DNA from 4 places in the Planococcus sp. 11815 genome. Region 1 is predicted to be linked to each of the others. Evidence: riboswitches for the same ligand, from Rfam matches in the RefSeq annotation. Region 1 holds a riboswitch; each other region holds the start of a gene.
The links. A riboswitch is a leader RNA that binds a small molecule or an ion and turns the genes downstream of it on or off. The one in region 1 is predicted to bind S-adenosylmethionine.
Positions count from the first base shown of each region.

Region 2: another riboswitch for S-adenosylmethionine. It lies ahead of M1Q06_RS14545 (methionine ABC transporter ATP-binding protein); the one in region 1 lies ahead of mtnW (2,3-diketo-5-methylthiopentyl-1-phosphate enolase).
Region 3: another riboswitch for S-adenosylmethionine. It lies ahead of M1Q06_RS16395 (ABC transporter substrate-binding protein); the one in region 1 lies ahead of mtnW (2,3-diketo-5-methylthiopentyl-1-phosphate enolase).
Region 4: another riboswitch for S-adenosylmethionine. It lies ahead of M1Q06_RS03135 (LLM class flavin-dependent oxidoreductase); the one in region 1 lies ahead of mtnW (2,3-diketo-5-methylthiopentyl-1-phosphate enolase).

Region 1 covers NZ_CP096991.1:239,309-245,330, reverse strand. The annotation lists gene mtnA (S-methyl-5-thioribose-1-phosphate isomerase) at 1-989, opposite strand, end outside; gene mtnK (S-methyl-5-thioribose kinase) at 986-2,176, opposite strand; SAM riboswitch class I at 2,256-2,409, opposite strand; SAM riboswitch class I at 2,717-2,829, shown strand; gene mtnW (2,3-diketo-5-methylthiopentyl-1-phosphate enolase) at 2,900-4,123, shown strand; gene M1Q06_RS01330 (2-hydroxy-3-keto-5-methylthiopentenyl-1-phosphate phosphatase) at 4,120-4,785, shown strand; gene M1Q06_RS01325 (methylthioribulose 1-phosphate dehydratase) at 4,782-5,396, shown strand; gene M1Q06_RS01320 (1,2-dihydroxy-3-keto-5-methylthiopentene dioxygenase) at 5,418-5,951, shown strand.
Region 2 covers NZ_CP096991.1:2,890,964-2,896,985, reverse strand. The annotation lists gene M1Q06_RS14560 (fibronectin type III domain-containing protein) at 1-835, shown strand, start outside; gene M1Q06_RS14555 (pyridoxal phosphate-dependent aminotransferase) at 870-2,039, opposite strand; gene M1Q06_RS14550 (carbon-nitrogen family hydrolase) at 2,125-2,919, shown strand; SAM riboswitch class I at 2,966-3,073, shown strand; gene M1Q06_RS14545 (methionine ABC transporter ATP-binding protein) at 3,143-4,156, shown strand; gene M1Q06_RS14540 (methionine ABC transporter permease) at 4,146-4,817, shown strand; gene M1Q06_RS14535 (MetQ/NlpA family ABC transporter substrate-binding protein) at 4,830-5,660, shown strand; gene M1Q06_RS14530 (carbohydrate kinase family protein) at 5,848-6,022, shown strand, end outside.
Region 3 covers NZ_CP096991.1:3,259,021-3,265,042, reverse strand. The annotation lists gene M1Q06_RS16410 (amino acid ABC transporter ATP-binding protein) at 1-157, shown strand, start outside; gene mmuM (homocysteine S-methyltransferase) at 200-1,153, shown strand; gene M1Q06_RS16400 (alpha/beta hydrolase) at 1,310-2,077, shown strand; SAM riboswitch class I at 2,178-2,280, shown strand; gene M1Q06_RS16395 (ABC transporter substrate-binding protein) at 2,561-4,141, shown strand; gene M1Q06_RS16390 (ABC transporter permease) at 4,235-5,179, shown strand; gene M1Q06_RS16385 (ABC transporter permease) at 5,203-6,022, shown strand, end outside.
Region 4 covers NZ_CP096991.1:591,287-597,308, reverse strand. The annotation lists gene M1Q06_RS03145 (copper resistance CopC family protein) at 1-237, opposite strand, end outside; gene M1Q06_RS03140 (sodium:solute symporter family transporter) at 677-2,191, opposite strand; gene M1Q06_RS03135 (LLM class flavin-dependent oxidoreductase) at 2,308-3,699, opposite strand; SAM riboswitch class I at 3,813-3,921, opposite strand; gene M1Q06_RS03130 (hypothetical protein) at 4,093-4,314, opposite strand; gene M1Q06_RS03125 (hypothetical protein) at 4,565-5,359, shown strand; gene M1Q06_RS03120 (tRNA dihydrouridine synthase) at 5,401-6,022, opposite strand, start outside.

The DNA of each region.
Region 1 (6,022 bases):
ACGCCTCGTTCAGTGATGATCGCTGTAATATATGTTGCCGGTGTGACATCAAAAGCTGGATTGAACACTTTCGTTCCGTCCGGTGCGTTTTGTTGCGTGCCAGTAGCAATAACTTCTTCTGCCGCCCGTTCTTCGATTGGGATGGCGTTGCCTGTATCAAGGGATAGGTCGAATGTGGACACCGGTGCCGCTACATAAAAAGGAATGCCATATACATGTGCTAAAATCGCCAAGTTGAGCGTACCGATTTTATTAGCCGTGTCGCCGTTGGCTGTAATGCGGTCTGCTCCCACGATAATCGCTTCGATTCCTTTTGCAGCAATCGTGTGCGCCGCCATACTGTCGGTGATGAGCGTGACGTCGACTCCTGCCTGCTGCAATTCCCAAACGGTCAAGCGCGCCCCTTGGAACAGCGGGCGGGTTTCACATGCGTATACTTCAAACTCACGCCCGCGCTCTATGCCGAGATGAAACGGTGCGAGTGCGGTTCCATATTTGGCTGTCGCAATCGATCCGGCATTACAAATCGTCAGGATTTTTTCTTTATCTACGAGTAACTCGAGTGCATGTTCGCCGATATTGCGGCATGCCGCTTCGTCTTCATCGCGGATCAACTGCGCTTCTTCAATCAGTTGCGCTTTTGCTTGTGCCACCGTCCCCGCCTGTTCGATCCGTTTTACTAATCGATCGATGGCCCATGCCAGATTGACTGCTGTCGGCCGGGAAGAAATAAGATAGGCGGCATCTTCTTTTACGTGATCACGAAACAATTCGATGTCTGCCGTCTCGTGCCGTCTTGCCGCGAGTGCCAAGCCATAAGCTGCTGCAATGCCGATCGCCGGAGCTCCGCGTACTTTCAGCTGGAAAATCGCTTCGTGCACTTGCTCCAACGTTTCAAGAGTTTCATATTGGACGGCCTGCGGAAGCAGACGCTGATCCAAAATGGTCAGTTGTTCATCTTTCCAGATGACCGATAACGGAATGGTCATTTGCTCAACTCCTTAATTGCCGATTCCAATTCAGCGATGGACTGATAACTCAGGCGTGTTTGAATCAATGTTTCCCCGGCTTTCAAGGTTTGCCGCTTGCGGTCGATTCGTGTTGCCTCGTCTGCGATATCGTCCAAGTCGCGGACATGCGCCAAGCCGATCGTCCGGCGGATCAATTCACACCCAGCAAAGCCGATCGCATCGTGAAAGATTTTTCCGATGGCGTATTCACGGTAACCGGCCGTCGTCTTATACGTTTCGATTCCATCGCTTTCCCATAAACCTGAAAATTGCTGCTCGAACTCTTGCCATGTGCGAGTGATGTCATGCAAAATCAGTTCGCGCTCTTCGCCGCTTCGCGTAATCGCCTGGACAATCAAATTGGCGAGAAACAAACCGATATCAAAACCGATCGGTCCATAGAAGGCGAATTCCGGATCGATGACCTTCGTATCATGCTGGTCGACGAAAATGCTGCCGGTGTGCAGATCTCCATGTAAAAGTGCTTCCGCTTCCGTCAAAAAGCTGCGCTTCAGTTTGGCTACTTCGAATTTCAGTGGCTCGTTGCCCCAAATCGCTTGCGCCGCTTCACGCAACGGCTCTTCAAAATCATTCGTTTCGTGATCGAAAAACGGATCGGTGAAAATGAGATCTTCGGTGATTTTGCACAGCTCCGGATTAGAAAACTCAGCCGCAAGCCGCTTTTTCTCGAACGGATGCAAGCCGAAATCCGACGTGTAGAACAAAGTGTGCGCCAAATAGCCGCCGATATGTTCCGCGAGCTTCGGGTAATGCTTGCCGTCGATCAGGCCGTTGCGTAAAATCGCCAAATGCGATAAGTCTTCCATAACAGTGACAGCAAGCGCAGCATCTGTCGCATAAACTTCCGGCACACGTTCCTTCGCGAGCTTGCCGTGCAGCTTCAAGGCATTCGCTTCAATGGTCGCCCGGTGAAGTGTCAGCGGCCAGCTTTCGCCGACGACTTTCGCATAAGGCAAGGCTTGTTTGATGATGAGCCCTTGCCCTGTAGCAGAATCACTGATGCGGAATACGTAATTCAAGTTGCCGTCTCCAATTTCTTCACTTTGCAATGCAGCTTCAGGTGCAAATACGTCCAACTCTTGTGCCAAGCGAATCGCTTCTTGTTCAGTCAATGCTTTGTATGTAGATGATGCTGTAAGTGTCATATTTATTTGCCTCTTTTCTGTAGAATAATAAAAAGCCTCTTTCCCGAAAGAAAGAGGCGCAGAATAAGAGATCCCATGCCTCTTATCTTTCAGAAATGTACATTTCTGATGGAATTAGCACCGTGCCTTAAGGGATCGAAATCCCGGCGCCAAAGCGCCCCGTCTCACAACGGCATTACGGTCGGTTGCTGGGCGTCATCGGGCCATTCCCCTCTGCCTGCTCTTGATAAGAGTGCTACTATGCAACATTATGAAGTTCTGAAACGAATCCTAGCATGATTCGGAATTCATTGTCAATAAAATATTTCGAAAAAATGAAATTCTTCCAGCTAAAGACTAGTTCTTTACTCGGGTTGTCAATTTCGCCAAGCGACCTCGGCGTTTTTCTCAAATATTTTGGGCATGCCATTCTCTAGTGACTGGTCGCCGTGAATTGGCAAGTGGATATTTTTCAGATATTTTTGATTTTCTCCGTTGACAGATACCGTTTGCCATGAAATAATCAGAATTACTTTGCAACACTAACAATTTCATAATCTATTCTTATTCAGAGCAGGTGGAGGGACAAGCCCTACGAAGCCCGGCAACCGGTCCAATCATGGACACGGTGCTAATTCTTGCAGCCAACTTATTGAGCGGCTGAGAAATAAGAAGGCGTTAATTCTTAACCTCTTCTTATTTGTGAAGAGGTTTTTTTATGTCCACTAAGCAGGAGGGTTATTCATGAGCGGTGTTATCGCAACATATCAATTATTCGGCAAAGCCGGTTCATTCGAAAAAAAAGCAGAAGCCATTGCACTCGGTTTGACGGTTGGATCGTGGACCGATTTGCCATTGCTCGAGCAGCAGCAATTGCAACAGCATAAAGGGCGCGTCGTGTCGGTCGAAGAATTCTCGCACGTCACCCATCCCACTAAGCACGGAGTCATCCAAGCCCATTTGAAAATCCATTACCCGGCGGCCAATTTCTCAGCGGATCTGCCAGCCATCCTGACGACCGTTTTTGGCAAGCTGTCGCTCGATGGCGAGATCAAATTACTTGATTTGGATTTTGAGGAATCCTTGCTCCGCCAGTTCCCAGGCCCGCGTTTTGGCATTGACGGCATTCGCGACACGCTTGGCGTCACGGGGCGCCCGCTCGCCATGAGCATTTTTAAAGGCGTCATCGGACGTGACCTCGATTATTTATCAGATCAACTCCGTCAACAGGCACTCGGCGGCGTCGATTTGGTGAAAGACGATGAGATTTTATTCGACAACCCGCTGACGCCGTTTGACAAGCGCATCCTAGCAGCACGTCGTGTGTTGGACGAAGTGTACGCAGAAACCGGCCATCGCACGCTCTATGCCGTCAATTTATCCGGACGGACGTCGAGCTTGCGCGACAAGGCGCGGCGGGCAAGTGAACTCGGGGCGGATGCTTTATTGTTCAATGTCCATGCCTACGGATTCGACGTCTTGCAGGAACTAGCTGAAGACGAAGAAGTGGCACTCCCGCTGATGGCACATCCCGCATTCAGCGGCGCCTACACGTCATCTGATTTTTACGGCGTTTCCACGGCGCTGGCACTTGGCAAACTGACACGACTAGCCGGAGCCGACTTTAGCTTATTCCCATCCCCTTACGGCAGTGTGGCACTCGAGAAACAAACGGCATTGCAGCTCGGGCGCGAACTAGTCAGCAACAGTCCATTAAATCGCAGCTTCCCGGTGCCATCTGCCGGCATCCACCCGGCACTCGTGCCCTTGCTTTTGGAAGACTACGGCATCGACAGCATCATCAATGCCGGAGGCGGCGTCCATGGCCATCCGGACGGCGCTGCTGCCGGCGGAAAAGCATTCCGCCAAGCGATCGACGCCGCCCTTCAAGGACAGCCTTTAACAGAAGCCGCCAAACACCAAGAAGAATTACAAAAAGCTTTAGCATTATGGGGTGAGACCGTATGAACAAACCGGTAATATTTTGCGACTTCGACGGAACGGTGACTTCCCGCGATAATTTGATCGCCATTATGAAACAGTTTGATCCGCCGGGTTGGTCGCCGATAAAAGATCAAATTCTTGATCAGCGCATTTCCATACGTGAAGGCGTCCAGCAAATGTTTTCCTTGCTGCCTTCTTCCGCCAAACAACAAATCATCGCCTACACGCTCGACCAAGCGGAAATCCGTGAAGGCTTCGCCGATTTTGTCGCCTACACGAAACGCCACGACATCCCGCTCTATATCGTCAGCGGAGGCATCGACTTTTTCGTCTATCCATTGCTCGAGCCATACGGTCCATTCGCTGGAATTTATTGTAACGAAGCGGATTTCTCGAATGACAAGATCCATATCCGTTTCCCACACGGCTGCGACGAACAGTGTGACAGTCAAGGCTGTGGCTGCTGCAAACCATCCGTCATGCGTCGCATCATGTCGGAGCAATCGACGAGCATCGTCATCGGTGATTCGATTACCGACCTGCAAGCCGCCAAGCAAGCAGACCTCGTCATCGCCAGGGATTTTCTGATCGACAAATGCGAGGAGCTCGGCATTGCATATGAAGCCTTCAAAAGCTTCCACGACGTGACGGATATTCTCGACGCCAAGCTAGGGGTGATTTCATGAGTGCTTACGAAACCCGCTGGCAAGAACTTGCCGAAGTGAAGCGATCGCTCGCTGCGCGCGACTGGTTTATGGGTACGAGCGGCAATTTGGCGATCAAAGTATCAGATGAGCCGCTCGAATTTCTTGTCACTGCCAGCGGCAAAGACAAATACAAAGAAACAGCCGAAGATTTCCTGCTCGTCGACAAAAACGGGCAGCCGACACAAGATAGCAATCTTAAGCCTTCAGCCGAAACATTGCTGCACCAAGCCATTTATTCAGAAACGTCAGCCGGCTGCAGTTTGCATGTCCATACCATTGCAAACAACGTCATCTCCGAGCTCTATGGGGATGGCGGGTTCATCCAATTTCAAGGACAGGAACTGATCAAAGCTTTCGGCTTATGGGAACAAGACGCCAAGCTAACGATCCCGATCATTCCGAACTACGCCGACATTCCAAGGCTCGCAAATGAATTCCAAAACTTCGTCAACGCCGATAAAGGCGCCGTCCTGATCCGTAACCACGGCATCACCGTGTGGGGGAAAGATGCTTTTGAAGCGAAAAAACTGCTTGAAGCGAGCGAATTTTTATTTCAATATCAACTGGCGCTCCGCCAATTCAAATCCTAAAACAAGAGAGGAAGATTCATCATGGCCATCATTAAAATTCAAGGAACAGAAGAAACAATCGAAGCCCAGCAAGAGGTTGCCGAATTTCTCGAAAGCCAGGAAGTCGTCTACGAGCATTGGGATATCCATAAATTGCCGGAGCCATTGCGCGAGAAATTCGACTTGAGCGACGAGGAAAAAGAACAGATCCTTGAAGCATTCCGTTCAGAAATTGATGACATCTCGGCGCGCCGCGGCTACAAAGCGGCAGACGTCATATCTTTGTCCGACTCGAACCCGAAATTGGACGAGCTTTTGAAAAACTTCCAACGCAAGCATATCCACACAGACGATGAAGTTCGCTATATCGTCAGCGGCCACGGCGTCTTCATCATCCAAGGCAAAGACGAGCGCTTTTTCGAAGTCCACCTGACTCCGGGCGACTTGATTTCCGTACCGGAAAACATCACACATTATTTCACGCTCGCCGAAGACCGCAAAGTCGTCGCCGTGCGCATCTTTGTCACCACGGAAGGATGGGTTCCGGTCTACGAGGACGAAACCGTCAAAAACTAAAGAAACAACCGAAAAAGACATGCCTCCTGTTAACGGGGGCATGCCTTTTATGCTTTTTCTTAACATTTTGT
Region 2 (6,022 bases), 670 kb from region 1:
GGAAGCGAACAGCACTGTGCTGGCAACGGAAGAGAATTCTTTCTATCCGGAAACGGAATTGAAGCTGAAAGGAGAAAACGTCGAAGGCGGCCAATACGATATTTCGCCTGAATCGGTTACGTACCGCACGAGCAGTGATGGCATCCAAATAAAAGACGGGAAAGTCCTGGCAGCAGAAGGTGCGGAGCCTGGAAAAGTGGAAGTGTTTGCAGAAGTAAAAGACGGCGATAAAGTGTGGAAAAGCAATGCGATTGAATTCGAATTGGTGGCACATGAAGAAACCAAGCTGCTTGAAGCAGGCAGCGAGTGGCGTTATCTGGACGATGGCAGCGACCTGAAAAAAGACTGGATTGAAGCCGATTTCGATGACAGTGATTGGGCGCAAGGCGCTGGTCCGCTAGGCTTTCCGGAAGATGAAGAACGCCCGGAATTGGGACCAGTGGAAACGCTCGTCGGCTTTGGCGGTGATGAGACCGAAAAAATCGCATTGACGTATTTCAGAGCAGCATTTGAAGTGGAAGATGTGGAAGAAATCGGCGACCTCGGATATGTGGAATTTGGTGTCGACGATGCGGTCATCCTGTATTTGAACGGAGAAGAAATCATGCGCTTCAATATGCCGGAGACAGGTGAGTTCGGTTTTGAGGACTACCAGGAAGCGGTAAGTGATGAGGATTTCGGGAGCGAAGACCGAATCGAGCGCATCTACTTGGATGAAGAGGCCTTGGCGCATCTGAAAGACGGCGAGAACGTGCTGGCTGCCCAAGTGCATCAAGACGACCGCTTCAGTTCCGACCTGTATTGGGACATGGAAATGGCCGTTAATACAAAATAAAAAAGAAGGCGCAATGCCTTCTTTTTTTATTTGCCTATTTAGTGAAAATGCCCAATTTCTCGATGCGTTCAAGCGCTTCTTTAATGCGCTGCTCGTCGACCAATAAGCCGACACGCACAAAACCTTCACCGACAGAGCCGAAGCCGCTTCCTGCAGCGACAGCAATATCCGCTTGGTCGAGCAGGTAATCGGAGAACTCAACGCTCGTGAAGCCTTCTGGAACCGGCAGCCAGGCAAAGAACGAACCTTTTGGCGCTTCCACGTTCCATCCGATCCGTCGGCACTCATCGACCAACACTTGACGCCTTTTTTCGTACAGTTCGACCAATTCTTCGACGCATGCTTGGCTGGCGCTGAGTGCTTCAGCCGCGGCGAGCTGGACAGCCGGGAAGATGCCGGCAAACAAATGGTCCTGAATCAAATTCAAGGCTTCGATCATCTTGGAATTGCCGACTGCAAAACCGATGCGCCAGCCGGCCATGTTATAGGTTTTCGACAAAGTATACATTTCAATGCCGACTTCTTTTGCCCCCTTTGACTGCAGGAAGCTGACCGGTTTTTGACCATCAAAACCGATGCCGCCATAGGCGAAGTCATGCACTACCGCAAGATCGTTTTCTTTGGCGAACTGCACGGTCTCATCAAAAAAAGCCTGAGTGGCTGTAGCGCCGGTCGGGTTGTTCGGGTAATTCAAATACATCAGTTTGGCGCGTTTGAGAATGGACCCTGACACTGCGTCATAGTTCGGCAAATAGCCATTTGCCTGCTCGAGCTTCATCAAATCGAGTTCGATGTCGGCAAGCGGTGCGCCGGACAGGTAATCCGGATAGCCGGGATCGGGCAGTAAGAGTGAATCGCCCGGATTAAGAAGGGCGATCGGCAATTCGACAAAGCCGATTTTTGTGCCCGATAAAATAGCGACTTCAAGGTCCGGATCGATATCGACACCGTATTCCCGCTTATAGAAATCCGCGGCAGCCTGGCGCAATGTGCCGAGCCCACGAAACGGCGAGTAGCGATGTGTTTTCGGGTCCGCCACTGCGTCTTGCAATGCTTTGACGATATGCGGCGGTGTCGGCTGATCCGGGTTTCCCTGGCCAAGATTGATAACATCCCGCCCTTCATCGGCCGCTTTTGACACTTTTGCGACAAGCGCGGCGAAAAATTGATCGGGAAGATTTTGTAAGCGATTTGAAAAGTCCATGGAATCCTCCTCGTTTTCTAAATAATTGCACATCTACCTCAAATCTTATAGAGTTTAATCTAAACTGTCTACAGGGGGAGAGAACATGAAAATCGCTTGTGTGCAGATGGATATCGCTTTCGGAGATCCCGAAACGAATTTTCAGCGTGTGGAAAACTATTTGGAAGAAGCGGCAGAAAACGGTGCAGAGCTTATCGTCCTGCCTGAAATGTGGAACACCGGATATGCGTTAACAGAGCTGGGCGAACTCGCGGACAGCAATGGCCGAACTGCCGATTTCCTGAAAAAATTCGGCAAAGAGCATAGCGTCCATATCGTCGGGGGCTCAGTGTCCACAAAGAAAAAAGATGGTTTCTATAACACGATGTATGTCGTCGACCGGACAGGCGCGCTCGTTTCGGAATACGATAAAGCGCATCGCTTCGGCTTGATGGACGAACATATCCATCTTGAGGAAGGCGAGTCGCTCGGCACATTCGAGCTGGACGGGGAGACCTATGGCGGTGTTATCTGCTACGACATCCGCTTTCCGGAATGGCTTCGGGCGCAAGCGCTGAACGGCGCGAAGGCGATCTTCGTGCCTGCAGAATGGCCCGCAGCTCGCATAGATCATTGGCGTATCCTATTGCAGGCGCGTGCGATCGAGAATCAATGCTTCATCATCGCCGCGAACCGGATCGGCAGCGACCCGAAAAATGAGTTCGGCGGCCATTCGATGGTCATCGCTCCGTGGGGGGAAGTGCGGATGGATATGGGGCAAGAACAAGGCATAGGCTATATCGACATCGATCTTTCAGAAGTAGATGAAGTGCGTGGCCGCATCCCGGTATTCGATGACCGCCGCGTCCCATTGTACAAAAAGTTTGAAAAATCACATTGACAAGCTGTCGCCCGTGCAGGTAATATTGAAAACAACCAAATACGCATGCTTATCAAGAGAGACCGAGGGTAAGGCCCTATGACGTCCGGCAACCCCCATTTAAATGGGAAGGTGCCAAGTCCTGCAGAATGGAATTCATTCTGAAAGATAAGTCGGAATTCTAATTTTCGATGTCTCTTTTGATAAAAGAGGCATTTTTTATTTGCCTGGGGGAGTGGACAGCATGATTCAAATCGAACAACTGAGCAAAACTTATCAAACCAAGCACGGCACGGTAAAAGGCGTCGATGATGTCACTTTGGAAGTGAAAACCGGTGAGATTTTCGGCATCGTCGGCTATTCGGGCGCTGGAAAAAGTTCCCTCATCCGCTGCATCAATTTGCTTGAGCGGCCAACATCGGGCACCGTCAAAGTCGGCGGCCAGGATTTAACGAAGCTGCGCGGCGATGGCTTGCGGAAAGCGCGCCTCAAAATCGGCATGATCTTCCAGCATTTCTATTTGATCAGCCAAAAGACGGTAGCTGAGAATATTTCATTCGCCCTTCGCGCAGCAGGGACCCCGAGTAAGAAGATCGGCCCGCGCGTCGATGAACTGCTCGAAATGGTCGGCTTGTCGGACAAGCGCAATGTCTATCCGGCGCAGCTGAGCGGCGGGCAAAAGCAGCGCGTCGGCATCGCCCGCGCACTCGCGAATGAACCGGCCGTGCTGTTATGCGACGAAGCAACATCCGCTCTCGACCCGAATACAACTTTATCGATCTTGCGCTTATTGAAAGACATCAACCGCAAGCTTAATATCACGATTGTGTTGATTACGCATGAAATGAACGTCGTCAAGGAAATTTGCGACCGCATGGCGGTCATGCAAGGCGGTCGCGTCATCGAAGAAGGGCGTGTTTACGATATCTTCGCCGATCCAAAGACCGCTTTGACAAAGGAATTCATCTCGAGCGTCGTGTCGTTCAATGTACCGGAAGAAATCCTGGAGAAATGTGACGGCACAATCGTCAAAGTCTTGTTCAAAGGCGAAGTCGCTGGGGATGGCATCATTTCCGATATGCTGCAAAGCTATCCGGTCAAAGGGAATTTCCTGCACGGGGCGATCGAATACATCCAGGAATTGCCGCTCGGCATTTTTGTCATGGAACTAAAAGGCGGCCAAGCAGAAGTGAGTCAAGCGATTCACTATCTGGAGCAGCGTGAAGCGATTGTGGAGGTGATGGACCATGGGAATTGAGTGGGGAAGAATCATTGAGTTATGGCCGGAAATCCAGGTGGCGTTTTACCAGACCTTGATCATGATCGGCATCTCGCTTGGCGTTGCGCTTGTCATCGGTTTGCCGCTCGGCATTTTATTGTTCATCACAGACCGCGGCTTGTTCTGGGAAAATCGCCCGGTCAATTCCGTCATCGGATTTGTCGTCAATATCGTCCGGTCGATTCCGTTCATCATTTTGCTCGTCGCGCTCATCCCGCTGACGCAATTGATTACCGGCACGACAATCGGGCCTGTCGCAGCGAGTGTTTCCTTGTCGGTAGCGGCGATTCCGTTTTTCGCACGCATTGTGGAAACGGCGCTGCGTGACATCGATAAAGGCGTCATCGAAGCAGCGATTGCGGTCGGTGCGACGCCTTGGATGATCATTAAAGATGTGCTCTTGCCGGAAGCGAAAGCGAGCCTGATCCAAGGCATCACGTTGACGGTCATCAGCCTCATCGCCTATTCCGCGATGGCGGGCGTCGTCGGTGGCGGCGGCATCGGCGATTTGGCGATCCGCTTCGGCTATTACCGCTATGATAATACGATCATGATTGTCACGGTCGTCATTTTGATCGTGCTCGTCCAATTGATTCAACAGGCCGGCGACTTTACAGCCAAAAAACTCGATAAACGATAAGGGGAGAATGATATGAAGAAACTCACATGGATATTGGCAGCGAGCGCGCTTGCACTAGCCGCATGCGGTGGAGAAGAAGCGGATACAGGAACGACAGAAGGCGGCGAAGCGTCGAAAGACATCAAGCTCGGTGCGACAGCCGGCCCTTATAGCGACATGCTGAACGAAGCGATCGTGCCTGCGCTTGAAGAAAAAGGCTATACCGTCGAAACGATTGAATTCAGCGATTATATCCAGCCCAATAATGCGTTGAACAACGGCGAGATCGACGCCAATTTGTTCCAGCATACGGTTTACCTAGAAAACTTCGAAACAGAAAACGATATGGATTTGAGCGCATTGATTACGGTGCCGACCGCGCCGATGGGTATCTACTCTAATGAATTCGATTCACTGGATGCGGTATCCGACGGGGCCACCATCGCGATTCCGAACGATCCTGTCAACGGTGCGCGTGCATTATTGATGCTGCAGGACGAGGGATTGGTCGAGCTTGATCCGGAAGCGGAAGTGCTTCAGGCGTCTGAACGCGATGTAACGGAAAATCCGAAGAACCTGGTATTCCAGCCGATTGAGGCAGGGCAATTGCCGCGTGCGGTTGAAGGCACGGACCTTGCAGCCGTTCCAGGAAACTTCGCACTGGCAGCGGACATGGACCTTCTTGATGCACTGGCACTTGAAAACATGCCTGACCAGTACCGTAACGTTGTCGCCGTTTCAGCAGAAAATGAAGACAGTGAACTGGCGGCGGATTTGGTCGAGATCGTAGAGTCGGAAGAATTTGAAACGGTCATCGATGAGCAATTCGAAGGCTTCGGAAAACCGGAGTGGATGGCTGAATAATAGGAGAACCCAGCCGGAGAGCTATTTTCTTCGGCTGTTTTTTTATGCAAAATATTGTAGCACCGCGCTTTTTAGGCTTTTTCCTTGCCCTGCCTGTTTTCTGCTGAAATAATAGGGAAAGTGAATTTCAACAGCTTGCTGCGAATAAGGCTGCAGCTAAGGGTTCTTTGGAGAAGGGGAGAGAAATATGGAAGCTAACAGGCACGTCCTGACTTACGGCGACGCGTTTGTCGACTATATCGCAACGACCAAAAACAACGATCTATTCGATTTGTATCTCGGAGGCGCCACCGTCAACGTCTCGGCCGGCGTCAGCCGCCTCGGAGTACAGTCGGCATTCATCACGATCACCGGCGACGATG
Region 3 (6,022 bases), 300 kb from region 1:
CGTGACCCATGAATTGAATTTCGCGCGGGAAATTTCGGACCGCGTCATCTTTATGGAAGACGGCGTCATTATCGAGCAAGGCACGGCTGAGCAAATTTTCACCGAGCCCGCCGTTGAAAGAACGAGACAATTTTTAGGGAAAGCCGTCCAAGGCTGAGGGAATAAAGTGAAACGACTGAGAGCGGAAGGATGGTTTGGAATGAACCCGATTGAACAGATATTGAACGAGTTCCCGGTCCTCATCGTGGACGGGGCTATGGCGACAGAACTTGAAAACTATGGATGCAATTTAAATGATTCCTTATGGTCAGCGAAAATATTGATGGAAAATCCGGAGTTAATCAAGAAAGTGCATGTGGATTATTTCCAGGCTGGGGCGGATTGTGCCATTACGGCCAGTTACCAGGCGACCATTGAAGGCTATCAGGAGAGAGGGCTGACAGAATCACAAGCGATCGCATTGATCACGAAGTCTGTCGAGTTGGCAACACAAGCGCGCGACGAGTTTTGGGGCGCTGCAGCGGATCGCTCGAACAGGCCGAAGCCTTTAGTGGCGGCATCAGTCGGCCCATACGGCGCGTTTTTATCGGACGGGTCTGAATACCGCGGCGGCTATGCGATTGGCGAAGAGCAATTGGCCGCATTTCATAGAGAACGCATCCGGGTGCTGGTGGAAGCAGGAGCGGATATTTTAGCGTGCGAAACTTTACCGTGCCTCGCGGAAGCGAAAGCGATCGTGAGCGTGCTGGAAGAATTTTCGCAAGTGTCTGCCTGGTTCACGTTCAGCGCGAAAGATGAGTTCCATATCAGCAACGGGGAGCGGATCGCAGATTGTGCAAAATGGCTCGAGCAACAACCCCAAGTGGCGGCAATCGGCATTAATTGCACAGCTCCGCAGTTTATCGAATCCTTGATCCAGGAAGTGAAAAGCGCATCTTCCAAACCGGTCATCGTCTATCCGAATTCCGGCGCCACTTACAATCCGGTAAGCAAAACCTGGAGCGAAGAACCGTCAGCTGGTGCGTTTTCAGCCAATTCGAAAGCCTGGCATCAAGCAGGAGCTGACATCATCGGCGGCTGTTGCAGCACGTCGCCGAGTGATATTGCAGCCATCGCCAGCTGGGCGCGCCAAGGGAAGGGTTCGGGAGTTTAAAGCAGCGCCTAGTGCGGGGGATCGTTCATTTTATAAAACCTAGTTGACAAGTAGGTTTTAAATATAGTCTAATGTGAATAAGCTTTTTTCGCATTACTTCACATTAGAGGCAGCTAGTGGGCCTCCTGATTTTTAAACAGCTGAAGGAGGGATTGCATGAACGAACAATATCCTGTCATCCAAGGGGCGGAAGCCTTCTTTCTGAAAGGCGGCAGCACCGGCATCCTATTGTGCCACGGGTTTCTCGGCACGCCGCAAAGCGTCAGGGAATTAGGCGAAGCGCTCGGCGAACAAGGCTATACGGTTTCCTGTCCGCGGCTGCCGGGCCATGGCACCCATTACAAGGATCTGCAACAATTTTCTTATGATGACTGGTTCCGGAGTGTCGAGCAGGCCTATATCGAACTCAGAAAATCGTGCACATCGGTCTTTGTCATCGGGCAATCGATGGGCGGCACCTTGAGCTTGGATCTGGCCAGCCGCCATTCTGAAATCCAGGGCATCGCGTTGATCAATCCGGCGATCGACATCCCGCAGTTTGAAACTTACCGCAGCCGCCCGGCCCATGCTTACGTCACAGAAGATGCGCCCGACATTAAAAAAGCGGATGCGGTGGAAATCACTTACGGGCAAGCGCCGGTCAAAGCGTATCAGCAATTGCTCGGCTATATGGATGCTGTCCGCGCAAAGCTCGGCGAAGTCCACTGCCCGGTCATGTGTTTCCAGTCGCTTGAAGATCATGTCGTACCGCCAGCCAACACCGATTATATTCTCGGCAAGGTCGGTTCGCAACACGCGTTCAAGCACGAACTCCATAATTCCTATCACATTGCTTCCATGGACCATGAATTGGATTTCATCGTCGCCAAATCCATTGAATGGATCGAACAGTCGAGTGTTTTTCCGGCAGGACGGCAAGCGTAAACCAAATCGAATTTCAGCGTTATGTAAATAAATTCAATTTATTCAAAATAATGTTGACAAGCCGGATCAAGGGCCTTAACATGAACTTTACAATTTAATCATCTTATCGAGATTGACTGAGGGACTGGCCCTGAGACGTCAAAGCAGCAGACCGCAATGCGGCACTGTGCTAATTCCTTGTACCGCGCGTACAGAGATAAGAGAGGCGATCGAACGTATGAAACCACTCCTCTTCTTGTCGAAAAGAAGAAGGGGTTTTTTTATTACGTTAAAACCAAGTAAACAGGTAAGATAAATTATTTTTGGCGAAGGAGGTGCCTTCAATGGACAAATGGTTTTCGAAATACCGTCGGAGCTTGAGCGGCAGATTGGCGCATCAACACTTCGACGCTTCATTGAAAATCTGGGAACTTGGATAGGCTTTTAGGCAATTGCATACATAATCGAGGCATCATCATTTTTTTAATCATAAGGAGGAACATCGTGAAAAATATCATCTTTTTACTTATCAGTTTAATTGCACTTATCGGTTTGGCCGGTTGTTCCGGCGGGGAAGCGAGTTCGTCCAATGCTGACGGAGATTCAGAACCAGTGGAAGGTGGGGAGCTGAACGTGGCGATCGGCGCAGATCCGAACACGCTGGACTGGATGTACACGGGGGAAAGTGCCGCACGCAAAATCGGCTGGCATATTTATGAAGGTTTGTTTGCCTTAAACCAGGATTTTGAAGCAGTGCCGCTGCTCGCTGAAGATTATGAAGTGAGCGAAGACGGAAAAACCTACACGATTACTTTGCGTGAAGGCGTGACCTTCCATAACGGAGAACCGGTAACGGCAGAAGATGCCAAAGCGTCCATCGAACGTTGGCTGAAAGTGTCATCTGTCGGCAAGATCACCAACGACCACGTTGAGTCCGTGGAAGCAGATGGCTCGCAATTGACCATTCAATTGAACAAAGCATACAGTTCTTTGCTTTCTGACTTGGCTGCCCCGAAATCGGCTGCAGTCGTCTTGCCGAAAGAGGTCGCTGAAGCGGCCGGCGAAAAGCCGCTTGACCATGACCAGTATATCGGCACCGGGCCATTCCAGTTTGATTCGTGGAAGCGCGGCGATGAAATCGTCTTGGCCAAATACGACGACTATGCATCTAGAACCGATGAGACAAGCGGTTTGACGGGAGAGAAAAAAGCGTATGTGGATTCGGTCCATTTCAAGATCGTCAAAGACCCTCAAGTGGTGGTCAATGGCTTGAAAACCGGACTTTACGATTTCGGCGATGAAGTTCCGCTCGATTTGTACGAAGTGATCGAAAGCACGCCGAATATCGAAGCTGGCACCGCCACTAACGGCTATACGGTGTTGACGCCGGATAAATCGGAAGCGCCTTTCGATGACTTGCAAGTACGCCAGGCATTGAACGCTGCACTCGATAAAGAAGCGATTGCCAAAGCAACATACGGCAACGAGGAATTTTACGAATTGGACGGTGCTTTGTTCACGCCGAACCAAACCGCCCTGTATTCGGAAGAAAACACAGACGGCTTCCTGTCCTACGATGTGGATGAAGCGAAACGCTTATTGGAAGAAAGCAGCTACGACGGCGAGCCGATCAAAATTATCTTCTCGAGCGATTCCAACGACTATAAGAAAATTGCCGAGATCGCTGAACAGCAGCTTGAAGAAGCCGGCTTTGCGGTCGAGCTGGAATCCTATGAATGGGCAACATACCTTGAGAAATGGGGAGAGGCTTCCAATTGGGATCTCGTTGTCGTCGGATGGTCCCCGTTCTTCTCGCCGAACCAGGCAGGCATGTTGAGCCAGGATTCGAACAGCAGTGGCTGGTATAACAGTGAGAAATGGCAGGAGCAAATCGCCCAGTGGGCACAAGCGGAATCCGAGGAAGAACGACAGCAGATCCTCGCCGGCTTGAACGAAACGCTGTATGAAGAATTGCCGTTTGAAAAAGTGACGAACATCTCGAACTTGAATGCGCGCACAACCGATATCCACGACTATAGCGAATGGTATGGCCCGCGCTTCTGGAATACGTATAAAACAAATTAACGACGAGCCATCAAACAGGATAACTAAGAGAAGAAAATCGTCAGGAACGATGCTGGCGATTTTCTTCCTTTTATGGAGAAGGGGGAACAAGCAATGCTGAACTACACGATTCGCCGGCTGTTGTCGGTGATTCCCGTCATGCTGGTCGTCAGTGTAATCGTCTTTATGATCGTGCATCTGACTCCCGGCAACCCGGCGTTCCTCATTTTAGGGGAGGACAGTTCACCGGAAGCGATTGCTGATTTGGAGCGTGAACTGGGCTTAGACCAAGCGCTGTATGTCCAATTCTTTAATTGGTTTTCACAAGTCATCACGGGGGATCTCGGAACTTCCGTTTACTCTTCGCAATCGGTGACCTCGCTGATCGCCGAGAATTTCGGGCCGACCTTCAGCTTGATGGCGCTGTCGACGGTGATTTTGCTCGTCATTGCCATTCCGGTGGCGATCCTCATCGTCGCGTTGCGCAAGACTGTCTTGGACCCGATTTTCACATCGGTTTCCTTGTTCGGCGTATCGGTCCCGGAATTCTGGCTCGCGACGCTATTGGTGCTCGGCTTCGGCGTCGCGCTGCCGATCTTTCCGGTGGCCGGTTATGTGCCGTTTGCGGAAGGGGCGGATGCATGGCTTCACCATATTTTGCTGCCATCGTTTGTACTGGCGATCGTTGAGGTGGGCATCATCGCCCGGATGCTGCGCGACAGCATGCTCGATTCGGTCAATCAGGATTACATCAAAACGGCGCGCGCGAAAGGCGTAAAGGAACGTGAAGTATTGATGCGCCATGTCTTCATCAATGCCTTGATCCCAACGACCACGGTGCTCGGCGCTACAGTGGCCGGCTTGCTCGGCGGCACAGTCATCATCGAAACTTTGTTCACGATTCCGGGCATCGGCCAGCTCTTGGTCGATTCCATCCACCGCCGCGATTACCCGGTCGTACAGGGAATTGTGTTGTTCATTGCCGGCATTTATGTGTTCGTCAATCTATTGGTAGATCTGCTGTACACATTCCTCGATCCACGCATCCGCTATGATTGACCATTTGGAAGGAGACGAAACCGATGTTTACTAAGAAAACGAATTTGCTGGCGCTGGCGATGCTATTGATCGTCGCGCTTGCGGCCTTCACCGCAAGTTTCTGGCTGCCTTTCTCTCCGGCCGCGATTTCCCCGGAACAGCGCTTGACCGGCCCTTCAGGGGCACATTGGTTCGGCACGGATGATTTTGGCCGCGACATTTTCTCGCGGACCATCGTCGCGGCCCGGGTGTCCTTGTCTGTCGGCGTCATCGTTGCGGTGCTGTCAACGGTAATCGGCACAGTGATTGGCTTAATCTCCGGCTATTTCCGCAAAGTGGATTTCGTGCTGATGAGAATCATTGACGGCTTTCTGGCGTTTCCGGCACTCATCCTTGCGCTTGCGCTGGTTGCAGCACTTGGCGGCAGCATCACCAATATCATCATCGCTTTGACGCTGGCGTTTTTCCCGGTCATGGCGAGAGTCGTCCGTTCGGCGACGCTGCAAGTGAAAAACCAATCCTATATCGAAGCGGCCCAGACGACCGGATCGAGCCATGCGGTGATCATCGCCAAATACGTATTGCCGAATATTCTGTCCCCGGTTATCGTCCAAAGCACCTTCATTTTCGCGAAAGCGATTTTAGCGGAAGCGGCGCTCAGCTTTCTCGGCGTGGGGGTTAACCCGTCAACGCCGACCTGGGGCAATATGCTGCAGGAAGCACAGATCTACGTGACCATCGCGCCTTGGTATTCCATTTTCCCAGGCCTTGCGATCGTCATCACTGTTCTGGCTTTGAATTTGCTCGGCGATGGGCTGAGGGACAGTTTTAATCCACATCAAGCGAAACGCAAGCGCAAAACCA
Region 4 (6,022 bases), 350 kb from region 1:
ACCGATCAATTGGTCGTCCATGACGGCCACTTCACTGAAATCGACAGCGGTCCCGTCCATTGTCATCGTCATTCCACTGCCTTCTTCAATGCCGGCACTGAAATCGAGCGCAACGGCTACTACCGGTTCAGTTACGAGCTCCCCTTCAGCCGGAGTCGAGGCTTCGAGCACAGAATGCGCTTGTGCTGAAATCGGAAACAACAGCAATGCGCTCAATAAAATCATCGTTTTCTTCATCGGAATAATTCCTTCTTTCTTATTAGGTCAAATCAATTTTTCATCAACTCTTTTCAGCCTATTTCATTTGAACGGAAGAAACAAGAGCGGCGCACTTGGATTTATGAAATTTTCCTGAAGATTGATGGGATAGGAAAAAGCCCCGAATGATTTCGGGGCTTTTCAAAGTGTTAAATAAGTTCATAATCCGCTATAAGTCTAAAATGAACTTAGCTTTTCAACATTTAATAATCAATGGCCTGTCTGAGTATTTGGAGAAGCGTTCGCTCGACTCCAGTGGTAAAGCGAGACGACCGAGACCCCGCAAGTCGCGCAGCGGCTGAGGAGGCTTGGGCGCGAGCCCACGGAAAGCGAGCGATAAGCTTCGGAAAATACGATTTCTTAAACTTGTCGACAGCCCAAAAGCCCCGAATGATTTCGGGACTTTTGGGCAGTTTCTTTACAATCCACGAACCGCTTCCTGCGAAGTCTTTTCGCGCTTCTTCACAGTTTCGGCAATCAGGCTCACCGTGATCATCGACGTGAAGCCGAGGATCGAACTGAAGAACATCGCTTGGAAAACGTGTTCGATGACACCGGTGCCGGTCAAGATCATATAGCAGCCCGCTCCGCTGACGACAGAGGCGATGGCGCCGGATTTATTGGCGTGCTTCCAGAAATAGCCGAGGCTGATCGGGGCTGCGATGCCGCTGATGATGGCGGAGGTCCCGAAGTTGGTCAATAAAGCTAAAGATTCCGGCCGGTTGATCGACATATAGAGCGACACGAGTCCGATGAAGACCAGCGACACTTTCGATGCCCTCAGCACCTTGGCGTCGAGTTCCTGTTCCGTCAAATTCTTGTTTTTGTAAAGGACCGGCACGGCCAGCACTTTGAACAAATCGTTGCCGATGCTGTTGGTGATGCCGAGATACAAGCTGTCGGTCGTCGACAGGATCGCAGAGATCAAGCCCATGACAAGCAGCGCGACGATGACAACCGGGAAAGCTTCCATGATATACGCCGGAATGGCGCTATCAGCCGATGCGAGCCCCGGCAAGATGATGCGCGCCGCGAGCCCAGCGAATACCGAGAAGATCGACAAGGTGAACAAAGAGACGCCTGCGGATAAAGTGAAGGTCCGCAAGTCTTCCTCTTTTTCGACCGTCAGCACTTTATTCATCAAATGCGGCAGCAGCACGAATGAAAACAGCAGCCACTGGATGCTCAAGATAGCGAAGCCGCTATAGAACGGCCCGCCTGTCGACAGCGGCGAAACGAGTGCCGGGTCGATCGCGCGAAGTTCCGCTTGCAGCGTGCCGAACACATTCCATCCGCCGCCGATTGTCCACAATAACGAAACGAATAACAATAGCGACACAACCGCCATCGTCGCTCCTTGGATGCCGTCGCTGACAATCTGTGCGAATGCGCCGCCGAGGCTGACGTAAACGACCGTGATGATGACGCCGATCGCAATGCCCCATAAATATGGAATGCCGATGACCGTTTCGAACATCGTAGCTAAGCCGACGTTCTGCCCGACGATGTAATAGATATTGAACAGCACTAGTAATGCGACGAGCACGCGTAAGGCTTTGCTGTTATAACGGTTGCCAAGCCACTGGGGAATCGTCAAGCTGCCGCCATTTTTCTGCCCATAGCGCCAGAAGGTTTTCGTGAACAGCAACAGGCCGAGCCACGTAACCCCGAAGCAGCCGATCGTGTACCATAAAGTCGATAAGCCGTATGTATACGCCCAGCCTGGCACCCCAAGAAACAAGTTCGCACTGGCGTATGAGGCGCCAAAACTCATGCCGACGACCGCTGGATTGACTTTGCCTTTCGCGATGGCAAAGCCTTTCATCGATCCGCTATGGGCTTTGCCTTTTTTCCCGAGCCATGTCGTCAAGGCGAAATAGCCGACGAGCATCGCACCAATCAGCGGCAATAGCCAAGTTGTTTCATCACCCATTGCGTTCGCCTCCTTTCGGTTTCGGTTTTGGGTATAGTTTATTCCATAAGGTCAGCCCGACGATCCAAAAGACGGCGACGGCGATCCAGTAAGCTGTCAGCATGCCCATTCCTCCTTTAATTTCTGGCCGGTTCGTGCAAGTGCTTGAACGTTCTGCCCGGATGATTGTCTTTCAATTGCGCTTGGCCTTTGCCGTAGATTTTCTCGCGGTATGTGCCGTCTGTGTATTCTTTCTGCACAAGCCCACGTTCCTGCAAGACCGGAACGACCAGTTCAACAAAGTCCTCGAAGCTTCCGGGTGCGAGCGTGTACGCTAAATTAAAGCCGTCGACACCGGTTTCATCTCTCCAGCGCTCGACTTCGTCTGCGACTTGCTCCGGCGTTCCGACCGCGACCGGCCCTCTTCCGCCGATGCCGACGAATGTCGCCAGTTCCCCGATCGTCCATTTTCTGTCCGGATCGGCACGCGTGAACACTTCGACCGCCGATTGCATGGCGTTGCTTTGGATGTATTCAAGCGTATCGTCCGGCTCGTATCCGGAAAAGTCGATGCCGGTCCAGCCGCTCAGCAAGGCGAGTGCGCCTTCGTAGCTGACATGGCTTTTCAAAGTTTCGTATTTCTCTTGCGCTTCCTGTTCGGTCTTCCCGACAATCGCGGTGAAAGTTGTATAGACGAGCACATCTTCCGGGTTTCGGCCGTTCGCCGTGATGCGTTCTCTTAATGCGTCGACGCCTTTTTTCACAACGGGAATCGTCGGCCCTGCCGTAAACACCGATTCGGCGTGCTTCGAGGCGAATTCCCTGCCGCGCGGCGAAGCGCCTGCCTGGAACAATACTGGCGTGCGCTGTGGCGACGGTTCGGATAGATGAGCGCCTGGCACTTTAAAGTAGTTGCCTTCGTGGCGAATGTCATGGACTTTTGACGGGTCGGTATAGACTTTCGACTGTTTGTCGCGGACGACCGCGCCGTCTTCCCAGCTGCCTTCCCATAATTTATAGCAAACGTCCAAATATTCGGCCGCGAATTCGTAGCGTTCGTCGTGGCTCATCTGGTCATCGAGCCCGATATTGACTGCGGCGCTTTTCAAATAGGAAGTGACGACGTTCCAGCCGATGCGCCCTTTTGTCAGATGGTCGAGTGTCGACATGCGCCGTGCGAAGGTGTACGGATGTTCGTGGCTGACAGATGCCGTGACCCCGAAACTCAAATGCTTTGTCACCGATGACATGAGCGGCACGACCAATAGCGGATCGTTGACCGGCGTCTGCACCGCATTGCGAAGTGCCGCATCGCGCGTCCCGCCGTAGACGTCGTAGGTCCCGAGCACATCGGCCAGGAACACCGCGTCGAACTTCCCTTTTTCCAATAGCTTCGCCAGCTCGATCCAATATTCGCTGTCCTTGTACGTATGCGATCGGTCGTCCTCATGAAGCCACAACCCCGGCGACTGGTGCCCGCCTGCGCACACCATCTCAAAAGCGTTCAAATAAATCCGTTTCTTCGTCATCGTCAAATTCCTCCTTTTGAAATCGTAATTTCCGCAGCCCTCAGTGGAAAATAAAAATAGCCCTCTTTTCTCTGAAATGAGAAAAGAGGGCTATATGAATAATCGGGTCCGCTCTCTTATCTCCCAAGGAATCTCTCCTTGCTGGAAGTAGCACCTTCCTGATGGATATCAGGGGTTGCTGAAGCGTCAACGGGCCAGTCCCTCGGCTTCTCTGGATAAGATTATTAAATTAATCCCTATCTTAATACTAGGAAATAGAGAAGTCAACCGAATTTTCAAAAATAATTTATTTCTTTAGAAAGCGGATGGGCCAGTCTCCATAATCTCCGGGGATTCTTCTGTCTTTTGCACAGAAAAACGCCAATCCCCTGCAATGGGAATTGGCGTTTCCTGTTATTCTTCCTGCCCGCGTGGTGCTTTTGGCGGTTGGCACGTATCGCATTTGCGCTGGTTGTTCTTATTGAACTTCGTGAAAGTCTTCTCGAAGTTATTGCCGCATGCGCATTTGAACAAGAGCTTTTGGGAGAATCCGTGGTATTCCGTCGACAATAACTTGCTGTCGGAATTGTTGTTGACGAATGTCCGGATTTTATCGATCGTCCATCGTTTATTCATTCTGTTACACCTCAATTTAGGATTGGCTGGAGGCTTTTGGGCATCCATTGCCTTGGGACAACGCATAGTTGCCTTAAGTCATCTATTATAGCACGCCTCGAGCCATTCTGTAGCATTGTTCATACCTGACTGGCAAAACACCTTCTGCCAAATACGATCTGTAAAAAATTTGAATCTTTTTGTAGATTTGCTGCGTATAATTTAACTGATAGCAACATACATCCATTTCACGAATGAAAGGCATGATCTCATGGGCATTGTCACATTAGTCATTTTGATTTTCTTACTTCCTTACGTCTGGTTTCTCTGGACTGGCATCAGCAACAAAACCGGCATGATGGAGAAGTACCGCTGGAAAAAACCACTGGCCGCGCTCCTGTTACTGGTCATCCTCAGCGCAGCGCTGAATTATTTTTATTCCAACGCCTACCAGCTGGCATTTTTCCAGAACGGTTTTGAATTGATGGTCGGCCTCATTGTCGCCGGTGCCTTCCTGGTGATTCTGTCGATCATCAATATTATCGTCGGCATCGTTTATAAAAACGCCCCCAAATCGTTCCACAACCCGAAAGTTGCTTGGACAGTTTCAATGTTCCTGTGTGCCACGATCCTGTTTTTCATCGTCTGGGTTTATCCTTTGGCGGAAAAAGCATCGTATATCACACAGCTCGAGTCAGCGATTGCCGCTGCAAATGAACAGCAAGACAAAGAGGAAATCACTGTCGTGTTCATGAGCTCCGAAAAACAATGCGTCCGCCGCAGAACCGAGAACTGCAACTCGAGCGATTACCAAAATGCTTTTTTCGTCAAAAATAATTTAGACGACACGAAGCAAGTGCAAGTGCAAATACGTGCGCTCGACTACGAACAAAACGAATTGAAATCTGTGGAGTCCAAAATCATGACGCTTCAAGCAGGCGAATTGAAACTAGTTGAGACGGAAGAAACATCGGACCAGGAAAGCATTTGGAGCCGCTCTTCATTTGAAACCGAAGTCCGGACGGCTTCTTACCAATCCATCTATCGTTACCGCGACGCCAATTAAAAAAATCCCTTTCCGCCTAGTTGCGGGAAGGGATTTTGCTTTTACGATTCAGTGTGCGTGCTGCTTCCTGCAGCGACCAGCTGGAATGCATCCAGCAAAGCACGCACTTCATCAGTTGTCTCGGTGTGCATCAAATCATTACGGAGTTCACCTGCACCGCGTACGCCGCGCACATAAATCTTGAAGAAACGGCGCAATGGCTTGAAGGCGATCGGCTCGGTCTCTGTCGAGTATTTATCGTGGAGGTCCAAATGCAAGCGCAACAGGTCGAACAATTCCTGCGTGCTGTGCTCACGAGGCACTTCCTCGAAAGCGAACGGGTTATGGAAAATTCCGCGCCCGATCATGACGCCGTCGATGCCGTATTTATCTGCCAGCTCCTGGCCGGTCTTGCGGTCCGGGATGTCGCCGTTAATGGTGATCAAAGTATCCGGTGCGATCTCGTCGCGCAGCGCTTTGATCTCAGGAATGAGTTCCCAATGCGCAGGCACGGCGCTCATTTCCTTTTTCGTGCGCAAATGGATCGATAGGTTGGCGATGTCCTGCTCCAAGACATGCGTCAGCCAGCCTTTCCATTCGTCGACACTTGTGTAACCGAGGCGCGTCTTGACGCTGACAGGCAATCCGCCCATTTTCGCGGCCTGGATGATCTCCGCTGCATTA